Regions from separate parts of the Pseudovibrio sp. SCP20 genome, predicted to be linked through region 1. Evidence: predicted binding sites of a transcription regulator. Region 1 holds the regulator's gene; the other holds the start of a gene.
What was found. The regulator PhoB, encoded in region 1, activates phosphate uptake and scavenging genes when phosphate is short. The targets are predictions, from matches to a motif close to TGTCATNNANCTGTCAT.

Region 1 (10,342 bases):
CCTGCCGCGATTAACCGAGCGTTTCTATCGGGTTGACGTGGTCACCTCCCGTCAGATGAAGGGCACAGGCCTCGGTCTGGCCATCGTAAAACACATTCTCACTCGCCACAGAGCCCGTCTGGAGATCGAGAGCAAGCCGGATGAAGGCGCCTGCTTCCGTGTGTTCATACCCGGTGCCGTTATTTATGACGAAAATGAACTCGATTAAAAATATCTAGTAAAATCAAACTCTTGCGATGTCATAAAACTGATACTCAACGTTCATATAACCATCACAGCCAAACGCTAGGTTACAGCCAGCTCACAGCCGGGGCGCTGTGAGGTGAACGTAATTAATCAGTTTTAAAACCAAGACTCCCAGGAGACTTCAGGTGAAAATCAAGGCATTCGCAAGCGTCGCAGCGCTCGCTCTCGCAGGTACCATTGCTGCAGGTTCCGCACAGGCTCGTGATCAGATTCAGATCGTTGGATCCTCCACTGTTTTCCCATTTGCAACAGCAGTAGCTGAGCAGTTTGGTCAGAAAACAAACTTCAAAACACCAGTTGTTGAATCTACGGGTTCCGGTGGCGGCATCAAGCTCTTCTGTGAAGGCGTTGGCGAAAACACACCTGACATCACCAACGCTTCCCGCCGCATGAAGGCAAAGGAGCTGGTTAAGTGTAATGAGGCTGGCGTAACCCCGGTTGAAGTCACTGTAGGTTTCGACGGCATCGTTCTGGCAAACTCCAAAGCTGGCGCTCAGCTGGACCTGACCCTTGATCAGGTGTTCCTGGCTCTGGCGAAAGAAGTCCCAGTCGACGGCAAGCTGGTTGCAAACCCATACCAGAAGTGGTCCGACATCGACCCATCCCTGCCAAACACCAAGATCGAAGTTCTCGGTCCTCCTCCAACATCCGGCACTCGTGATGCATTCGCTGAACTGGCAATGCAGGGTGGCTGTAAGAAAGTTGCAGGCGCTGCAGAACTCGGCCTGAAGAAAAAAGCATGTCACGAAGTTCGTGAAGACGGTGCTTACATCGAAGCAGGTGAGAACGACAACCTGATCGTTCAGAAGCTGGAAGCAAACCCGAACGCACTCGGCATCTTCGGTTTCTCCTTCCTCGACCAGAATGCTGACAAAATGCAGGGCGCAAACATCAACGGTGTTGCTCCTACTTTTGACGCGATCGCAGCTGGCGACTACCCAGTGTCCCGTTCCCTGTTCTTCTACATCAAGAAAGAGCACGTTGGCGTCATCCCAGGCATCGCAGAATACCTGGCTGAGTTCACCAGCGAAGACACCTGGGGCGACGAAGGTTACCTGGCAGACAAAGGTCTGATCCCACTGCCAGCAGCTGACCGCGCATCAGTTTCCAAGTCTGCATCAGCTCTGACACCACTTGCATTCTAATTGCAAAAAATCAGAGAGCGGTCAGCACCTCAGCTGACCGCTTTCACGCATCCGCAAAAGGTCGACAGCGCATTCGGGTGCTTCCAAACAAACACCATGAATTCGCTATAACAGTTACAGCGTGTTTCCGCATAACAAGCCTGATCTGCAGGCAGAAATACGCTCTGACAGAAGAGCCAAATAAGGCGACGCAATCAAATGTTCTGGACTTACGCTGCCCTTCTTCTACTGGTCTTCGTAGCCGCTAACGTCTATGGGCGCTTCCGGGCTCTGCAAGTTGCTGGTCACCAGTTGTCCGTGCTTCACTCTCGGCCAACTTACCACGGTGGGTATCTGGCAATCCTGTCCACACTTCCGGCATTTGTGCTCCTGATTGCATGGGCAGTCGTTGAGCCGCGCATGCTGGACATGATGGTCATCAGCGCCAATGCCGAGGTGATTGAAGGACTGTCCAAACCAGAACTTCAGGCATTCCTGCGCGATGCCCGCGCCATCGCATTCGGCGGCATTGTTGCCTTCTCCGATGCTGGCAAGGAGCAAGCTGCTGAGGTGTTCGCCTCACTCGCTCAAACCTCCTTTGTCCTTAAATCAGTTCTTATGGTTGGCCTTGTGCTTGGCGGTCTGTGGTACGGCAACCGTGCCATTCGCCCCACAATGCGGGCTCGTCATTTTGTAGAGCGCACCGTCATGGGATTGCTGATCCTGTGTTCCGCTGTTGCGATCTTCACCACCATCGGCATCGTGCTCTCACTGATCTTTGAAAGCCTGATGTTCTTTCGCCAGATCCCAATTCTGGACTTCGTCTTCGGCACCCACTGGAGCCCGCAAAGCGCGTTTGAAGGGGCTGGTGCGGAACACGGCGAAGCGAACACCAAGATCTTCGGCGCAATCCCGCTTCTGGTCGGCACCATGCTGATCACAGCAATCGCAATTATTGTGGCTGCACCAATCGGCTTGCTCTCGGCGATTTACCTCTCTGATTACGCAAGCACTCCGGTCCGCGCCATCGCAAAGCCAGTTCTGGAAATTCTGGCTGGTATCCCAACAGTGGTCTACGGCTTCTTCGCTGCGCTCACCGTGGCACCATTCATCCGCGGCTGGGGCGAAAGCATTGGCCTGTCAGTCAGCTCAGAAAGTGCTCTGGCCGCTGGCCTTGTCATGGGCATCATGATCATCCCGTTCGTCTCCTCTCTTTCTGATGATGTGATCAACGCCGTGCCCCAGTCTCTGCGTGATGGCTCTGCCGGTCTGGGTGCCACCAAGTCCGAAACAATCCGCCGTGTGGTTCTGCCAGCGGCGTTGCCGGGCATCGTCTCGGCGCTGATCCTCGCCATCTCCCGCGCCATTGGCGAAACCATGATCGTGGTGATGGCAGCAGGCCTTGCCGCCAACATGACAGTGAACCCACTGGAAGCAGTAACAACCGTGACCGTGCAGATCGTCACCTTGCTGGTCGGTGACCAGGAGTTTGACAGCGCGAAAACACTCGCAGCGTTTGCTCTCGGTCTTCTCCTCTTCTGCATCACACTTGCTCTGAACATCTTCGCTCTGCGCGTCGTGAAGAAATATAGGGAACAGTATGATTGATATCGCTCAGGACACTGCCGGTTCCGCAATTGGCGGACGTGTCAAAGGCATTCCTTCCGGCGTCCATACGACAGACGAAGCTCGCAAGCGCCTGAAAAAGCGCTACAGCATGGAAGCGCGCTTCAAGGCTTACGGCATCGGTGCCATTGCATTGGCCGCAACCTTTCTGGTTCTGCTGCTCTTCACAATTGTCGGCACTGGCCTGCCAGCTTTCACCTACAACTACGTGAGCGTGCCGCTGAACCTGAGTGCTGAAAAGGTTGATCCAGCCAATCCGGCAGGCGCCAGCTATAACAAGATCATCCGTGATGGTCTGAAGGCTGAGCTGCCATTTGCATCCGACCGCAAAAACCGCCGCGTGCTTTACTCGCTGGTGTCCTCCGGCGCCAACGTCATCCTGCAAAAGCAGGTGGTCGCCGACACATCCATGCTGGGTGGAACCGGTCCAGTCGCTATCCCGCTTTCAGATTTCGCAGACCTTTATGTCAAAGGCCTGATCACGCAGAAAAACGAGATCGCCACAACAAGCGCAGCAACCGTTTCCGGAACCGAAGGGCAGGTGACCATCACCGCCGAGAAGCCGGAGTTCGGTGCACTCATCGCCGCGCTCAAGTCCTACTACGAGAACGAAATCACACTGCTTTCAGACAAGATCGAAGCCCGTGGCCGTTCTGAAGTCAGCGTCAACACCAAGATCACAGGCCTCCAAACCCGCCTGAAAAGTGAAAAAGATCCGCTGGTTGTGCAGCGCCTGACGTCTGAAGTTGAGAGCAACAGAGAAGCTCTTGAGAAAATCAAGTCCACTCTGGAAACTCGCAAAGCTGAACTGGCCGTTCTGCAGGGTCATCTCGCCAATGTTGAGAACGGCGGAACACTCAACAACAAGATGCCAAGCTTCTTCGTGAACGTGAACGGCGGCACCATCAAAGCGGAGAAGGTCACGCCAACCAGCGTCACTGGCACCGCCTTCATCCCGCTCAGCTCCGATGCCGCCGCCGCTGCTGGTCAGTGGGGCGTTGAAGAGCTGGAAACACCGGAAAGCTTCCGCAAATTCTCTGACAAAGAAATCGCTTACACTGATTATCTGGTCTCCAAAGGCTCCATCGAGAACCAGTGGAACTCCATCTTCTTCAAGTCCGGTGCAAGCCGTGAGCCTGAGATGGCGGGTATCTGGGGTGCAGCTGTTGGTTCCTTCTGGACCATGCTCGTTACCTTGTCTCTGTCGTTTCCGATTGGTGTGGCTGCCGCGATTTATCTGGAAGAGTTCGCGCCAAAGAACCGCTGGACCCATCTGATTGAGGTGAACATCAATAACCTGGCAGCGGTTCCGTCCATTGTGTTTGGTCTGCTCGGTCTGGCGGTGTTCCTCAACGTCTTCGGCTTGCCGAGATCTGCGCCGGTCGTCGGCGGTATGGTGCTGGCGCTCATGACCCTGCCAACCATCATCATCGCCTCCCGCGCAGCCCTTCAGGCCGTGCCGCCGAGCATCCGCGAAGCAGCGCTGGGTGTCGGAGCCTCCCGCTTGCAGGCAGTGTTCCACCATGTGCTGCCACTGGCAATGCCGGGTATTTTGACCGGAACCATCATCGGCATGGCGCAGGCTTTGGGTGAAACTGCACCACTTCTCATGATCGGCATGGTGGCCTTCATCGTTGATATCCCGGCAAGTCCGGTGGATCCGTCGACCGTACTGCCGGTTCAGATCTTCATGTGGGCAGACTTCCCCGAACCTGCCTTCCAGCAGAAAACCTCTGCTGCGATCATGGTGCTGCTCGGCTTCCTGATCTCGATGAATGCAATCGCAATCGTCCTTCGTAAACGTTTTGAGCGCCGCTGGTGATTTGAAAGGCAAGATCATGGCATTGGAAATGACCACAGACACCGAGAGTGCAATGGATACAACAATAAGCGCCCCACCAGCCGTATCCGCTGAAGGCGAAACGCTCAAAATGCGTGGCCGTGACGTGAAAGTGTTTTACGGCGACAAGCAGGCTCTGCACGGCGTGGATCTGGATGTACGCAAAAATCAGGTGACAGCGCTGATCGGTCCATCCGGTTGCGGCAAGTCCACCTTCCTGCGCTGCCTCAACCGCATGAACGACACCATCGACATCTGCCGCGTGGAAGGTGACATCCTTCTCGACAACGATGATGTCTATGACCCACGCATTGATGTAGTGGAACTGCGTGCCCGCGTTGGCATGGTGTTCCAGAAGCCGAACCCGTTCCCGAAGTCCATCTTTGAGAACGTGGCCTACGGCCCTCGCATTCACGGCTTGGCGCAAAGCAAGGCCGATCTGGAAGAGATTGTCGCCAGCTCCCTGCAGCGCGCCGGTCTGTTTGAGGAAGTGAAAGATCGTCTGGATGAGCCGGGAACCGGCCTCTCCGGTGGTCAGCAGCAGCGCCTGTGCATCGCGCGTGCAATCGCTGTGTCTCCGGAAGTGATCCTGATGGATGAGCCATGTTCCGCGCTTGACCCGATCGCCACCGCAAAAGTGGAAGAGTTGATCGACGAACTGCGCCAGAACTACACCATCGTGATCGTAACCCACTCCATGCAGCAGGCGGCACGTGTTTCGCAGCGCACTGCATTCTTCCACTTAGGAACACTGGTGGAAGAGGGGCTGACCAACGACATCTTCACCAACCCCAAAGACCAGCGCACGCAGGATTACATCACTGGCCGTTTCGGTTAAGAATAATAGGCAAGGAGGTCTAAGGAGATCATCCGATGAAAGATCATATCGTCTCGTCCTTCAATGAAGAACTGAAAGAGTTGGCCGGACGTGTCGTCGAAATGGGCGGCCTCGCAGAAACACTTGTACATGATGCCGTCAGCGCACTGCTGAGACAGGACCGCGAGCTGGCAACCCGCACCATTGCCGCGGACAGACGCCTCGACAACATGCAGGCCGAGTTGGAAGAGCTGTGCATCTCCGTGATCGCACGCCGCCAGCCAATGGCAAGCGACTTACGCGACATCATCGCCGCCATGCGCATCTCCAATGATCTGGAGCGCGTTGGCGATATGGCCAAGAACATCGCCAAGCGGACGCTCGCAATTGAAAGCGAATTCAACAACAAACAGTTGGCGGTTGGCGTAGAACACATGTCCGATCTGGCGCTGGAACAGCTTAAAGCCGTTCTGGATGCCTACACTTCCGGTGATCTGGAAGTCGTCCAGCGCGTGCATCTGCGTGACGATGAAGTAGATGCGCTCTACACCAGTCTGTTCCGTCAGTTGCTCACCTACATGATGGAAGACCCACGCTCCATCACCATGTGCGCCCACCTGCTGTTCTGTGCAAAGAACATTGAGCGCATCGGTGACCATGCGACCAACATTGCCGAGAACATCTACTACATGATCTCCGGAAATCAGCTTCCGGTTGATCGACCAAAAACGGACGAACTGGCAGACAGCAGCGCTGTCTGAGACGTGCTGCTCTCTGGGAAGCTGCAAGCCCGGAAGGCGACCACGTTGAACAAAGGTTTGGAGTGTCGGGTTCATTACGCGGCACTTCATGTGTCAAATCAGAGGGCGGCTTCGCGTTTCTGATAAGAAAAGACGCAACTACAAAAGGTTAAAGTGGTTTACATGCACAGTGATGACGGTAAACTGCTTTACAACAGAAGGTGCAAAGAGAGCACTAGGGTATGCCTAAGATACTGATTGTAGAAGACGAAGAACCGTTAAGCCTGCTGCTGAGATACAATCTCGAAGCGGAAGGCTACAATGTCGACGTATGCGCAAGAGGAGATGAGGCGGAACTCCTGCTGCAAGAAAGCCAGCCGGACCTGCTCTTGCTGGACTGGATGCTGCCCGGCCTCTCCGGTATCGAGCTTTGCCGCCGTCTGCGGGCACGTTCAGAAACCGAACGCATGCCAATCATCATGCTCACGGCACGAGGTGAAGAGTCTGAACGCATCCGCGGGCTGGCAACCGGAGCCGATGATTACGTCGTCAAACCTTTCTCCATCCCGGAGCTTATGGCCCGTGTACGAGCGATCTTCCGCCGTGCTCTGCCGGAAGTTGTCTCCACCATGCTCAAGTCCGGCGATATTGAGCTGGACCGCGAAACCCACCGCGTCCGCAGAACTGGCCGCGAAATCCACCTCGGCCCAACCGAATTCCGCCTGCTGGAGTTCCTCATGAGCGCCCCAGGCCGCGTCTACTCCCGCGAGCAACTGCTCGACGGCGTGTGGGGACATGATGTTTACGTGGATGAGCGCACTGTCGACGTCCATGTGGGCCGCCTGCGTAAAGCCATCAACAAAGGCCGCATGAAAGACCCGATCCGCACCGTCCGCGGTGCCGGTTACGCGTTCAACGACCAGTTTGCAGTCGGGTAACTGATCTCTGCTATATGCGCATTGTGAAGCTGCATCTCTGATCCGGAGGTGCAGACTAAAAACAATGCGGATAACAAATGAAAATCAAGACGGTTGATAGAGCAACCGCTCATATCTACGACAATCTCTGCCAGGCTTACGAGGCAGAGTTCTCACCTCTCACGCACAAACAGCCTGACGCCAACGGTCTGTTCGCCAAGGACACGCTGCTGGAAGGCAACATCACCGGCTATCTGGTGTACAGCAACGACCTCCCGGCCGGACTGGCCGCCATCAAGCAGGATGAGCAGGAGGGGTTCGAAGTCTGTGAGTTCTACGTCGTGCCTTACTACCGACGACATAAGCTGGGCCTGCAGTTTGCCAGCGCGCTGTTTGATCAGATGCCCGGCAACTGGCAGATCAAACAGATCGAAGGCGCTGACCACGCCACCGCCTTCTGGCGCGCAGTGGTAAGCGACTACACATTAGGCCACTATCAGGAAGACAGCTACAACGACCCGTACTGGGGCAATGTCACCCGCCAAACCTTCAGCGCGCAGAAGCACTAGGCCTCAACCACAGGCGGGATAGTCGTTACATTACAGGCATCCAGACAGCAAAAAGCCGGGCACTGGACCCGGCTCATAACGCTTGCTTTCAGTCTGTTTTAGCTGGCGCGGCGGTTGCGGCGGTCGCTGACTGGCTGATAGGCAATGCTGCGGTGATGCGCGCAATACGGTGTGCCTGCATCTGACTGACGACCGCAGAAGTAGAAGTCTTCAGAACCCGGATCGCCAATTGGCCACTTACAGGTGCGTTCGTTCAATGTCAGGATGGATGCGCGTTCGGAAACCGGAATAAAGATTTCTGCGACTGGGACGGGAGCGATTTCGGTCTCGATCGTTTCAATTGGCTCAACTTTAAGAGCGGTGGCGCCTGCCACTGTTGGCTGAACTTGTCGAGGAGTAGGAGAGGGAGCTGCTGCTGCGACCGCTTCGGTCACTGTCGGTTTGATTGGAGAAGCTGTTCTTGCCGCTGGGGCAGTTGCCTTTCTCGTCTTGGTTGCACCGCCCCCTGATTTAGCACGCCCTGAAAGCCCGAGCCGGTGAACCTTACCAATTACGGCATTTCGGGTCACATTGCCTAGTTCTCCAGCGATCTGGCTTGCGCTTAACCCGTCTGCCCAAAGCTTGGTTAGTAACTCTACACGTTCTGCTGTCCAGCTCATTAAAGGCCCCCGTCTTCCTTCAGTGGCGCGCAAAACAGTATTCGCTCAGCTCGGACGTATCCGAATTTGCCGCTAACCTGAGCGTGTGTGCTTGCAGCGATCAGTAACTACGAGATGGTGTATAACTCTTATCGCACAGTACTATATCGGCGTTCCTACGAGCAATAACCTCAAAGAATTGAGGTGGGGAAGACTCTGGTTTTCCCCAGAATTGCCGTACTACTACTTACCTATAACAGCCTTCTTGTGGTGGGAGAAGATTATCAATCTAAAGAATAGGAGCTGTTTGTTAAACCAAGTTCCACCGCATTCTTTCCAACACAAAGTAAGAGCTGATAGCGTTACCCCGTTGATATTTAATACATATATTTACCACTGAAAAACAACTAGTAAAAAACACTAGTAAACTACAAATTGCAGTGCAGATGCACTCGCCGAATGACACCTTCATATGACGCGGTACACGCTAGAGGTGTATTGAATAAACCTTAAGAGATATGGAAAAAAACTGGCCAGTGAAGAGGGGATTAGACCTCTACTCCATCATTTAAAAATGCCACAATGTGCCCTTCCTCAGGTAGCAGACCAACCGGAATGCACCGATAGGAAGCACAAAAAGCCGGCTGCCCATTCCTGAACAGGAGTAAGGTATTGCTGGCAATACGTGTTATTGACTGCCCTGAGGGAACGCGGTTTATATGTCGCTTCCCTTACAACCGGACACCTTCGGGTGTTGAATGAAGCGCCAGATGGCGTTTTTTGTTTTTGTAATAACCAAGATTTTTGAGCCCAGAGCTCAATCCATGAGGAGTGAGAAATGACGACTTCGTCGCTAATGCAGACTTATGCACGTTCAGACCTGGCGTTTGAGCGTGGGGAAGGTGTCTGGCTTTATGCGGCTGATGGTCGACGATACATGGATTGTGCCTCGGGTATCGCCGTCTCCGGCTTGGGTCATGCGCATCCGAAGCTCGTTGAGGCGCTGAAAGGCCAGGCTGAAAAGCTGTGGCACGTCACCAACCTCTACACCATTCCAGAGGGTGAAAAGCTCGCAAAGCTGTTGACAGACAACACCTTTGCTGACGTTGTGTTCTTTACCAACTCCGGTACGGAAGCAACTGAAGGTGCCATGAAGGCAGCGCGTCGCTACCACTTTGCCAAGGGCAACCCGGAAAAGAACCGCATCATCACCTTTGAAAATGCGTTCCACGGCAGAACCATGGCAGCTCTGGCTGCTGGTGGTCAGCAAAAGTATCTGGAAGGCTTCGGTCCAGCACCGGAAGGCTTTGATCAGGTGCCAGCTGGCGATTTGGAAGCAGTCAAAAAGATTGTTGGCCCGCAAACCGCAGCCATCATGCTGGAGCCTGTTCAGGGCGAAGGCGGCATCCGCTCCATGGATCCGGCTTTCTTGAAAGGCCTGCGCGAGATCTGTGATGAAAACGACCTGCTGCTGATCTATGACGAGATCCAGACGGGTGTTGGCAGAACCGGCAAGCTCTTTGCCCACGAATGGGCTGGTGTTGCACCAGACCTGATGGCGATTGCAAAAGGCATCGGCGGTGGCTTCCCGATGGGGGCGTTCCTCGCAACCAATGAAGCGGCCAGCGGCATGGTGCCGGGCGTGCATGGCACAACATTCGGCGGCAACCCGCTGGCGATGGCTGTCGGCACCGCTGTTATGGAAACCGTCCTGGAGCCGGGCTTTCTGGAAGCCGTTCAGGAAAAAGGCCTGATGCTAAAGCAAAAGCTTGCCTGCATTGTAGACCAGCACGGCGACGTGTTTGAGCTGGTGCGCGGTGAAGGC
Region 2 (10,342 bases), on a different contig from region 1:
AAAGAGTGGACTTACCTGCACCGTTAGGACCAAGGATACCGATTTTCGCATCCGGGTAGAAAGACAGGTGAATGTTGTCGAGTACTTTTTTAGCACCGTAGGCCTTGGAGACCCCGTGCATGTGATAGATGAACTGGCGCGCCATGGACTGCCTGCATCTCCTGATCTGTGTAAACTAAGAATTCTCTGGGAAGCACTCATAGTGGAAGCTGCGCCACGGGGCAATCCATAACACTTCAGCGAAGATCAAATCCGCCGCTTTTTTCTTCCAAAATCAGGATTTTTGCAAAGCCGCCAGCTTCGCGAAAGCAAGAAAAAGGGCAGCGAGTAAAAACCGCCGCCCCTGCTACAAGTAAACCCGTAGAAACTTACGCCATCTTCAGCTGCGGAACCACGGTAAGAGTCCGAACCACAGCGTTGTCTTCAATAGCCTTCAGGCCCTTCACAGCAATGAAGGTCACAACCGGCTCAAAAACAACAATTGCCAGATAAGACAAGGCAAACTGCGCCCATGCTGTAAATGGTGTTGCCACTTCGCCAATCATCAGCCAGAAGCCAACCATGCCAGTCACACCAGCATAGTACATAGCATCCAGCTTCAGGATCTGAGCAAAGCTCAGACGTTTGGTCAGGTCTTTGTCAAACAGCTGCTTACCACCCAGATAATGAACGGAAATCAGCGGCAGCATCAAAGACAAGCTGTTGACGCCAAGGTGGTACATGTCCTGCGGGTCGAAAGCGAGCGCCTGAAACAACAGACCAATCGCAAACCCTAGCAGAACAGGTGTAAAGCCGAGCGTCAGATACATCGCCATAGCCCCAATAAAATGAAGCTCGGACGGTCCGACAGACATATGGAAACTCTGCATGAAAATGGAGAAGAAACCAGCAGCCAAAAGTGTTTTCAGCGGAGTAAGCGGCTCTTTCAGAAATTCAGAGATCTGCTCTTTACAGCCCCAAACAAAAACGCCGACGGCACCTGCATTGGCAGCAATAACCTTGGCCGCAGAAACGTAACCCGGTTCAATATGCATTTAATATGCTCCTCTTCGCACCCACCGTGCGGTTTGAGTTTATGTTGTGTCGGGCAGGTTTCCTGGCTCATGGCTTTTGCATCACTCGCCTTCCCAGAGATCATCTCCAGTGGCTTTTATGAGGAACGCACCACGTAACAGTTGCGGGGGCAGCTGCGGCTCGGGCCCATCTTTGGTCATCCCTACCGCATTCCCTTTTCATCCAAGAAGCTTGGCTTCTATAGAACCCAACAGCCGGAATATCGTAAATTCCAGGAGAAGACACAACTAGAAATAAGAGGAGGTTGGGAAAACGCTCAACTCCTGAGGTTTCTACTCAGAAGAAGCCACTACAAGCTGCAGGCAAAAAAAGAGGCGTGTACCCGGTGGTACACGCCTTTAAGAAAGTTGACACTCCCCCATCCGAGTGCCAGCCGAAGCTGCATTTAGAGATATCAGAGTGCCCCATCCCTTCATTGATCTTCATCAAAATAAATAAAATTACTTCTGAAACAGCAGAAATTATTCATTGTTACAAAACTAGTCAGTCCTTCAATCGATTAAAACTAGAACAACTCAAATATATCTCTGAGAGACCTCAACGAAAGTCTCAGTATTTTTTACTAATTCTTACTCAGGCTGGTCACAGAGGGAGCCTGCCACGAAAACTTCCTGAGCCAATGTCTCTCTGGTGAAATCACAAAGCTCCATGAATCAACCTTTCCAGAGACCTTATCTGGAGTTGTGCCGGAGGCTTCCTGTACCCCACTCTGGCCAGACGCAATCTGAATTTTCAAAGTACCCTCGCCCTTCCCTGCCAACTTCAACAATCCCAGATCTGTCTGTGTCCGGCCCAGAAAAACCGTAGGTGCTGCACCAATCCGATCCCAGATCGCACGCGCCAACTTCAAAGACGGGGTTTCACTGGAGGTCGCTGACACTTCAATAACCCGGAAACGCGGCAGACCATAGTTCAGCTCCACCATGGTGCGATCCACTTCATGATCACCAAAGCTCAGCACCCAGATTTCGAAGTGATGTTCTTTAAGGAAACCCACCAGTTCCTTTAAAGGCTGATAGGCGAACTCCCGATACTTGGCACCAACCGCTTTCGGCCCGTTGAGGGACAAATGAGCCCGCACGCTTTCGCTGTAGTCAGCGAAACTGCCAAGATCTCCGTCAGCATTGGGTGGTACGACCTTATTGTCAGCGCTCTGTACAGCGGTACTCCACAATGCCCCATCGCCCACAAGCACGGCCACTCGGTCTTCCAGCGCCACGAACTCCGGGCTTTCCGTCCGCCCCATGCGCTCAATGCTCTCAATAATCCCGTGGCGTGCTGTGGTGGAACTCCAGCTCGGCAGGATGTTATCCCGCTCACCACCGGTTGGCTGCATGACTGAAACTGCGGAGTATAAAAACAAGCTGGACCACTGCATCGCTCAAGATCACCCAGAAGCTGTTCAAGCAAGATGGAGACCTACAATGCACATCAATTGCCCATAAAAAATGAACTAAATGCAGTTGTGAAAAGAGAAGAGAATCATGATTGACGGGCGGAATCTCTTTTCTCTCAACTTGAAGACAAATACGAGTATTCACGTATATAAGTAATTTCAATCACCGAAACTTTTACTTACAATTTTCATCAATTTGCTTTGAAAGCGTCAGATAAACGTCATATACGCCTCTCTTTTCGATACTTTTTAGGATGAAACCCTCAACTCCCTAGAATTCTTAATAAATGCGCAACAATTTCAAACAATTATGCCCAGGAATTTCTTGGGGTACCAAAATGCATTTCCGAGCCCTTTTACTTCCAGTATTGCTCTTACTTACGCTGATTGGTTTATCGTTACACTTCATGTCGGTGTCTTCGTATGCGTCAATTTTTGATCCAGCGAACACCAGCTTTCAAGGCTCGTTAAATCAGGCAGAACTCCTGACACAGCAGCAGAACCTATGGACCATTTTGTCCGTGGGATTATTTGCGCTTGGTGTTCTTGGAATACTTGTCGTGTATTCCAGCCTGTTCATTCAGGAACGCATGCGGGCATCTCGCTTTTTCAACCGCGCATTGCTTCTGATCGTAATCAGCTCTGCGGCATGCTTGTTGATTGACACCACTCTGAACCTGCCGGATGTCACAGCTCAGCTGACCCTTTGGCAGTCAGAGGTCGAGTTCATCCCTCAGAGCGAGGTCCATGCCGCAGCAATCCACGCCGCAATGGCCGCCATGATTGCAGTGATCGCATACTTGCCCCTGTCACATCAGCTCACACTCCGCGCAACCATCATCCTTGCACTCTCAGTTGGTGCTGTCATCTACCCAGCCTACCTGAAAGGCGTACAGGGGCTGCTCTTACATCCAATCAGTCAGGGCACTGTTCTTTCAGTAGGTTTTGAGCAAATCGGAGGTGGAACGGTCGTCACCCTACTGGCAACCTTTGTGGCATTCTCCGGCATTTTCGTCACCGGCATCAAGAACTCGCCTGCACTGCCTGAGTATATCCTGCGCAATACACAAAACTACAATGTGCTGCAGATCAAAGCTGGTGCAGCTCTCATGGCTGTCGGTGGCATTGGTTTTTCAGTTGGCAACACAAGCATTTACTCTGGTGAGCTGGGCGCTGCGATCTACAACGTTCTGGTCGCTGCGGGCATCTCTGTTGCCTTGGGTGTTCTCTTTGGCTTCTTTGCGCCAAGAAAGGTAATGTATCCAACTATTCTGCTGAGCCTGATCGGCGGTCTTGCATCGGCACTTGGAAATGCGCAACACCTGACGATCGAAGGCGTAGCAGCCTTATCACTCGTGGCCTCCGCCCTTTCAGTCACAGCTGCCCGTATTGTCTTCATCCGAACCAAGACCCACAAAGTCACGATCTACTACACGAGCCTCGGAATCGGCTCATTAGTGGGCCTCTTTGGCTACACTCTGGCACTTCCATCAGATAATGTTCTGGCGGGCTGGACCTTCGACAACTTCGTTCTCCAAGCCGTTGGCGCTTCTCTGACGTCCCTTTGGGCCTTTATGACAGGCCTGATCCTGTTCTCAGTCTTCAAGTACTCTGGCATGTTCCAGAAAGCCGATGAGATTGATCTGAACGACTCTCCAATCGTCAGCACCATCAGCCAGATGGAGAACCTGATCGGCAAGTTGGTCTGGCATGACGCCAAGTTGGATGAGCGCCTACCAGTTCGCGATACAGACCCACAAGAACGCCTCGCCTCCCTATTCAACTCATTCCTCGACAAGCTGCAGAGCGATGAGAAGCGGCGAAAAATCAGCGAAACTTCAGACAGTAAGCAGCAGGAAGAACTCAGCAAACTCGCCACATTCGCTGAAGGCGCATTCGAAGGTCTCGCCATCTCAACTGACGGTATCATTGTCGAGTGTAACCACGTTCTCTACGAGCTTCTCGGCTATTCCGCAGGCGAAATGCGTGGCTCCAGCCTGCTGTCTCACGTGGCCCCGGACTACCGCGAGAAAGCCCGTGCAGCCATTCAGGCCAATGAGCCAACACCGAATGAAGTCATCCTGCTCAGCAAGACTGGTGAGCGCATTCCGATAGAAGTGCGTGGCCGCTTGATGGAGGTGGGAGACGAGAACCTCCGCGTCTCTGCAGTGCGTGACATGCGCAAGCAGAAGGAAGACGAAGCCCGCATTCTGCACCTTGCCCAGCACGACATGCTGACGGGTTTGCCGAACCGAACCTACTTCCGCGAGCGCTTCCAGCAAGCTATCGAAAACCAGGCTAGCGCAGAAGAAACCATCTCCGCCGTCATGGTTCTCGATCTGGATCGTTTCAAGGATATCAATGACTTATACGGCCACCCCGTCGGCGACAAACTCATCCAGACTGTCGCCCGCCGTCTCAATGCCTGTGTCACACACCACGACACCGTTGCCCGTCTGGGCGGAGATGAGTTCGCGATCATTCAGGTCAATCTGAAGACAACGGCAGAAGTCGGTCTGCTCACCAACAAGATCATCGAAGTCCTGTCTAAGCCAATCCATGTGGGCAACAACATCACGATCAGAACCAGCGCCAGCATCGGTATCGCGATTATTCCGGAGCATGGGACCGATCCTGATGAGCTGATGTCCAAGGCGGACATTGCCCTTTACGAGGCAAAAGAAGCTGGCAGAAACACCTTTGCGTTCTTCGAAGACAAGATGGAAGAAGCCATCCTGCTGAGAAGAACCATGGAAGGTGATCTGCGTAACGCATTGGAAAATGAAGAACTTCAGCTTCACTTCCAACCACAGGCGCGCTCAGACACCCGTTCCATCGTCGGCTTTGAAGCACTGCTGCGCTGGAACCATCCGGAGAAAGGCCTGATCGCTCCTAACAACTTCATACCGGTTGCGGAAGAGAGTGGTCTGATCATCCCGATTGGTCGCTGGGTGCTGAACGAAGCGTGTGCGCAGGCGTCTCAGTGGCCGGAGCGGTATCGTGTAGGTGTGAACCTCAGTCCGGTGCAGTTCTGTGATGAGTATCTTATTCAGGAAGTGGAAGGCGCACTGGCACGAAGTGGCCTGACCCCGGAGCGCCTAGAGCTTGAAATCACAGAGAGCGTCCTGATCCACGATGACCGCCGCGCACTAAATACCCTGAGACAACTCAAGGAGTTAGGTATCACCATCGCGCTGGACGACTTTGGTACCGGCTACTCTTCCCTCAGCTATCTGCGCCGCTTCCCGTTTGATCGCCTCAAGATCGACCGCAGTTTTGTCAGTGGGGTAACTCAGACACCGGAACTGGCAGCCATCATCCGCGCCGTGATCGATCTGGGACAGGCTCTGGGTATGGAAGTCATCGCCGAAGGTGTTGAAACTGAACCAGAATTAGAGCTGCTGCGCAATGAATCCTGCGATGAGGTGCAAGGCTACCTGATTGGCCGTCCGCAGATTATGGATGGAGAAACAGCGAAGCATGTCAGCAATGCCAATCTGGAAATTCAGGCGCTGGACCAGTACATCGCTGCGCTGCAGGAAACTTCTCTGAAGCTAAAAGAGAAGGAAAAACAAGCAGCTATGCAAAGTCAGGAAATGAGTGATGCGGGCGACTAAGCCCGCACTCTTCTAGCAAAACCGCAAGAAGCCAGCAGGACTTATCACCACCCTGCTGGCGCATTCACCGCCACGCGGCTGCGTCCGGCACCCTGCCTAACCACCTGAACCTGAACCGGAATTCGATCCTTCAGCGCTTCCACATGGCTAATGACACCAACTTTTCTCCCCTGCCCCTGCAACATCTCCAGCGCATCAATGGCAAGATCGAGGCTTTCTGCGTCCAGTGAGCCGAAGCCTTCGTCGATGAAGAGCGTGTCAACGAACGACTGACGTCCCTCCAAACCAGACAGCGCAAGAGCGAGGCTGAGCGAAATAAGGAAGCGTTCTCCGCCGCTTAGCGAGCGGGTGGAGCGTGGTGTGTCGCCCATATCACGGTCGATGACGAAGATGCCGAGACCGAAATCAGCCCGTTTCAGCTGGTACCGTGGTTTAAGCTGATGCAGCTGTTTGTTGGCAAGCTCCACCAGCAAATCGAGAGTAACACCCTGCGCCACCTTCTGGAATTTGGAGCCATCCGCAGAGCCAATTGCCTCAGAAATCGCGCCCCACGTCTTGGCTGTCTCCTTCGCCTCCAGCAGCAAACCCATGATTTGTTGGGCTTTTTCCCGTGCTTCAGCATCCACGCGCAGCTTCTCTGAAAGAACGCCGCGCTTCACTTGCAACTCAGAAAGCGCCTGCTTGGTGGCCTCCAGCTGAGAGGATAACTCCGGCTGCAACTTATCCGGCAAGGGCTCTGCCTGAACCGCTGCCAGCTCCTTTTCCCAAGTCGAAACAGCAGTTTGCGCTGCAACGTAAGCATCATCCAGCGCCTTCAGTTCAGCCAGCAAAGCCTCCAGCTCGTGAGCGCTCCTCTCCCGCAAGCCGTCATAGGCGTCTTTCGTCAGCCCCAGCCCCGCAAGCTCAGCATTTAGCCTTTCCGCACAATCAATTAGCGCGGCACCTGCCTTCGCCTCTGCATCCTTCGCAGCAGCCAGTCCAGCCTCCGCACGGCCAAACTCGGCCTTTGCGTTGCTATGTGCGTTACTTGCGTTTTTTATGCATTCTTTTGCGTTGCTATGTTTTTCAGTGAATGCTGCACGATGCGCCCCGGTCGCCATGCCACCCAGCAGCAATTTGCGCTCCGCAAACCGCTCCTGATGCAGCGCCCGAAGTTTCTCAAGCTGCCCTTGCAAGTCAGCGGCAGTCTTAGCAAGGCCACCATGCCGCTCGCTCAAACCACTGGTCTTCTGCTCCAGTGATTGCAGCGCGGCAGACGTTGTCCCCTCCTGCTGCTCAAGTTGTTCCCACGTGCTGATGCGGTCCTGCAAGCTCACCTTCAGCGCTGGTAACTCATCACCAAGGGACCCAAACACCATGCCACCAGCCAGCAGCGTTTCGCTGAGCCGTTGCTCCAATCGCAACCGTGCCTCAGAGTTCTCGTTGTGACGACCCTCAACACCGGAAAGTTCCACCTTGATGGAAGAAACCTCTTCAGCTTTTCCAGCCTGATCCCCCGCCGCTTTCTTATGTGCATCACGCAGTTCACGAAGCTTGGTTTCCAACTGCTCCAGCTCTTTGCGCAGCTCATCGTCCTGAACAAGCACTGCGCGCAAAGCATCGGCTTTGGACGTCACCTGAGCCAGCACCGTATCCAGCAACTCTGGCGTTTCAAGCAAAGCATCCAGCGCAAACGACAGCACGAACGGAGCTGCAAGCAAACTCCATTGCTGCTGAGCGTCTGCCTCAAATGCAGTCGTCTCTGCTTCAAACCGCTCCGCCTGCTCCAAAGCATTTTTCTTTGAAGCTTCGCAGGCAGCAAGCTCTCGCTCTATATCGCTTAGGTTTCGCTGCGCAGCTGTGCGAGCTTCTTCCGCTTCCTTGCGCTGTAGAAACACGTCGCCGAACAGCGCATCCAGCGCAGCCCGGCCCTCCTGTGTATCTACGGGGTGATCGTCAGAGCCACAAACCGGGCAAGGTGCATCTTCAACCAATCCGGCGCGCAGCAGCTTTACCTGATCCCCTTGCGCCGCTTCAGCAAGGGTGGAGAGCCCACGCGCTTTTTCGAGGGCTTCGTCGCGAAACGTCAGTTCCCGGGTCGCTTTCTCCTTGGCTTCCTGCAGGCCTTCCATCTGGTCTACAAGCTTCTGCCAGGTCGCACTTTCAGCCTGCTTGTTCCGCTTGGCCTTCACGAAATTGCGAGAGGTTTCCTGAAGTTTCTCAGCCCGCTGACGGAAAGCAGAAAGTTGCTCCATGCTCTTGCGGGCATCGTTGGCGCCAAGAGCGGAAATCTCGCCTTTCTTGGAGGCAACATCACTCTCACAGCCGTCTAGATCAGACGCAAATTGCGCCAGCTCAGCGGAAAGCTTGCTTTGGATCTCAGTGAGTTCGTTCTCACGCTTGCGCATCTCAACAAGGCGTTCAGCATCCTTGGAAAGCGCAATCTGAACCCGGTCATACTCTTCCAGATCGGCAAACAGGCTGTCCCGGCGCTCTTTCAGCACTTTGGTCGCACTCAGCCGGGCCATCTGCTCTTTCACAGTGGCCTGCAAGGCTTTCTGCTCTTCAAGAGATTTGGTGTGTGCCGCCAGCGCATCTTCCGCTTGCTTGGCATCCAGATTGGCCGCATCAGAGCGTTCGCGCAGCTGCTTGCCTTCCGTTTCCAGCTCACCCAGCTTGGTGTCCAGCTGCTCAGCAGCACTCCACTCTGGTGTCAGCTTGGTCAGCTCAGCTTCCAGCTCATTGAACAGCGCATCAGCCTGCTTGGCCTGCTCGTCCTTGGCAGCCAGATCCGTACGCGCAGCTTCCAGCATCACCAGGCTTTTTTCAGCAGTTGCACGCGTGCCAGCAACATCGCGCTCCGCATCCACCACGCGCTGGTTCACCGGCTCCAGAGACTTGATGCGCTCAAACTGTGCCTTCAGATCCCGCTTGGCCTGCGCATTCTCATGGCGCGCTTTCAGGGCAACAAACTCATCATGGGCAGAGGCCAGCTTGGTCTTGGCTTCATCCAGCTTTTGCAGATGGCCCAAAGACTTGGCAATGGCATCCATATCCGATTGAACGGAGGCAGACTGCTTTTCCAGCTCACCCTGCTCACCAACAAGCGCGGTGCGTTCCTCGTCTTCCAGAAGACCGGCCACATCAGACTTTTCTTCCAGCTTGCCGACAGCATCTTTGGCCTCAGAAAACCGCTGGAAGATCTGCTTGGAAATGTCTCTGTAGCGCTGGGTGCCTGTCACTTTTTCAAGAAGCGCAGCCCGCTCATTGTCATTGGCTTTCAGGAAAGCATCAAAATCGCCCTGCGCCAACAAAACCGTGCGCTTGAACTGGTCGTAGGTCAGCCCAAGCCGTTCCTCAACAGCCGCATCCACCTGCTTGATGCCGCTTTCAACCGCAGCATTGTCTTCAATGCGAACCAGCGACCGCTCCACATTCTGCAAGCGGCCAGACGCCTTGTTGCGCGCACGGCGCACTGTCCAGCGCGCGCGGTATCCCGTTCCATCTGCACCGATAAAGTCCGCCTCGGCAAAGCCAGAAGCTGCACCACGGGTCAGCACAGTTCGCGGGTTTGTCTCTTTCAGGTCTGCACCGGCAACATCCGGCACACTGTCGCTGCTGCCTGCAGCGCTCAAACGCGGGCACTGCCCAAACAAGGCAAGGCACAAGGCATCCAGCAAGGTGGATTTGCCCGCTCCAGTTTCTCCGGTAATCGCGAATAAACCAGCCCCGTCCAGAGGCTCCTGTTCAAGGTCAATCTCAAACGGAGCTGCCAGACTGGCAAGGTTTTCGCCACGCACCGCTAGAATACGCATTACTCGACCTCCGCTTCTGCGATTGCGCGATAAAAATAGTCCAGATGCTTAGCTTCCGGCTCCATGCCGTGCACCCGCTCAAAAGCTGATTTGAAAAGCTCATCCGTTTGAATTTCAGATAGGCGGATCAGGCTCTCGGCCTCAGCACTCACCACCTCTTGCTGTTTGGGTCGCAGCACAGAAACACCGGCACTACGCACCGGATACTCCGCCAAAATCTGGTCCACCTCAGCCTTCAGCCCGCCAGCCGACACCTGCGGTCTCAGATCCACATGCACAAATGGCTGTTGTTCGACTGGCAGATCTCCATCCAGCTCCAACGCATTCAGCGCAGGCACCAGCTCTTCCAGCAGCAATCCACCATCCCCTTTCAGGCGGTGGAACGGCACAGGCCGGGTCAAAGCAAGACGCTCAATGGAAAGCACGCCGGCATCCGAAAAGCTCAGCAGATTAACGCCGTG

Region 2: the regulator PhoB is predicted to act here: its motif matches at 2,679-2,695, upstream of AC3CB2_RS14525 (acid phosphatase).

What each region holds. Positions count from the first base shown of each region.
Region 1 is NZ_JBYMDH010000001.1:352,493-362,834, forward strand. Features, by position in the region: gene AC3CB2_RS01615 (ATP-binding protein) at 1-208, shown strand, start outside; gene AC3CB2_RS01620 (PstS family phosphate ABC transporter substrate-binding protein) at 372-1,391, shown strand; gene pstC (phosphate ABC transporter permease subunit PstC) at 1,590-2,978, shown strand; gene pstA (phosphate ABC transporter permease PstA) at 2,971-4,818, shown strand; gene pstB (phosphate ABC transporter ATP-binding protein PstB) at 4,871-5,674, shown strand; gene phoU (phosphate signaling complex protein PhoU) at 5,710-6,414, shown strand; gene phoB (phosphate regulon transcriptional regulator PhoB) at 6,636-7,331, shown strand; gene AC3CB2_RS01650 (GNAT family N-acetyltransferase) at 7,409-7,879, shown strand; gene AC3CB2_RS01655 (GcrA family cell cycle regulator) at 7,978-8,538, opposite strand; gene AC3CB2_RS01660 (aspartate aminotransferase family protein) at 9,356-10,342, shown strand, end outside.
Region 2 is NZ_JBYMDH010000003.1:412,834-423,175, forward strand. Features, by position in the region: gene ettA (energy-dependent translational throttle protein EttA) at 1-145, opposite strand, end outside; gene AC3CB2_RS14520 (energy-coupling factor ABC transporter permease) at 369-1,034, opposite strand; cobalamin riboswitch at 1,070-1,280, opposite strand; gene AC3CB2_RS14525 (acid phosphatase) at 1,637-2,452, opposite strand; gene AC3CB2_RS14530 (EAL domain-containing protein) at 2,992-6,087, shown strand; gene AC3CB2_RS14535 (AAA family ATPase) at 6,132-9,881, opposite strand; gene AC3CB2_RS14540 (exonuclease SbcCD subunit D) at 9,881-10,342, opposite strand, start outside.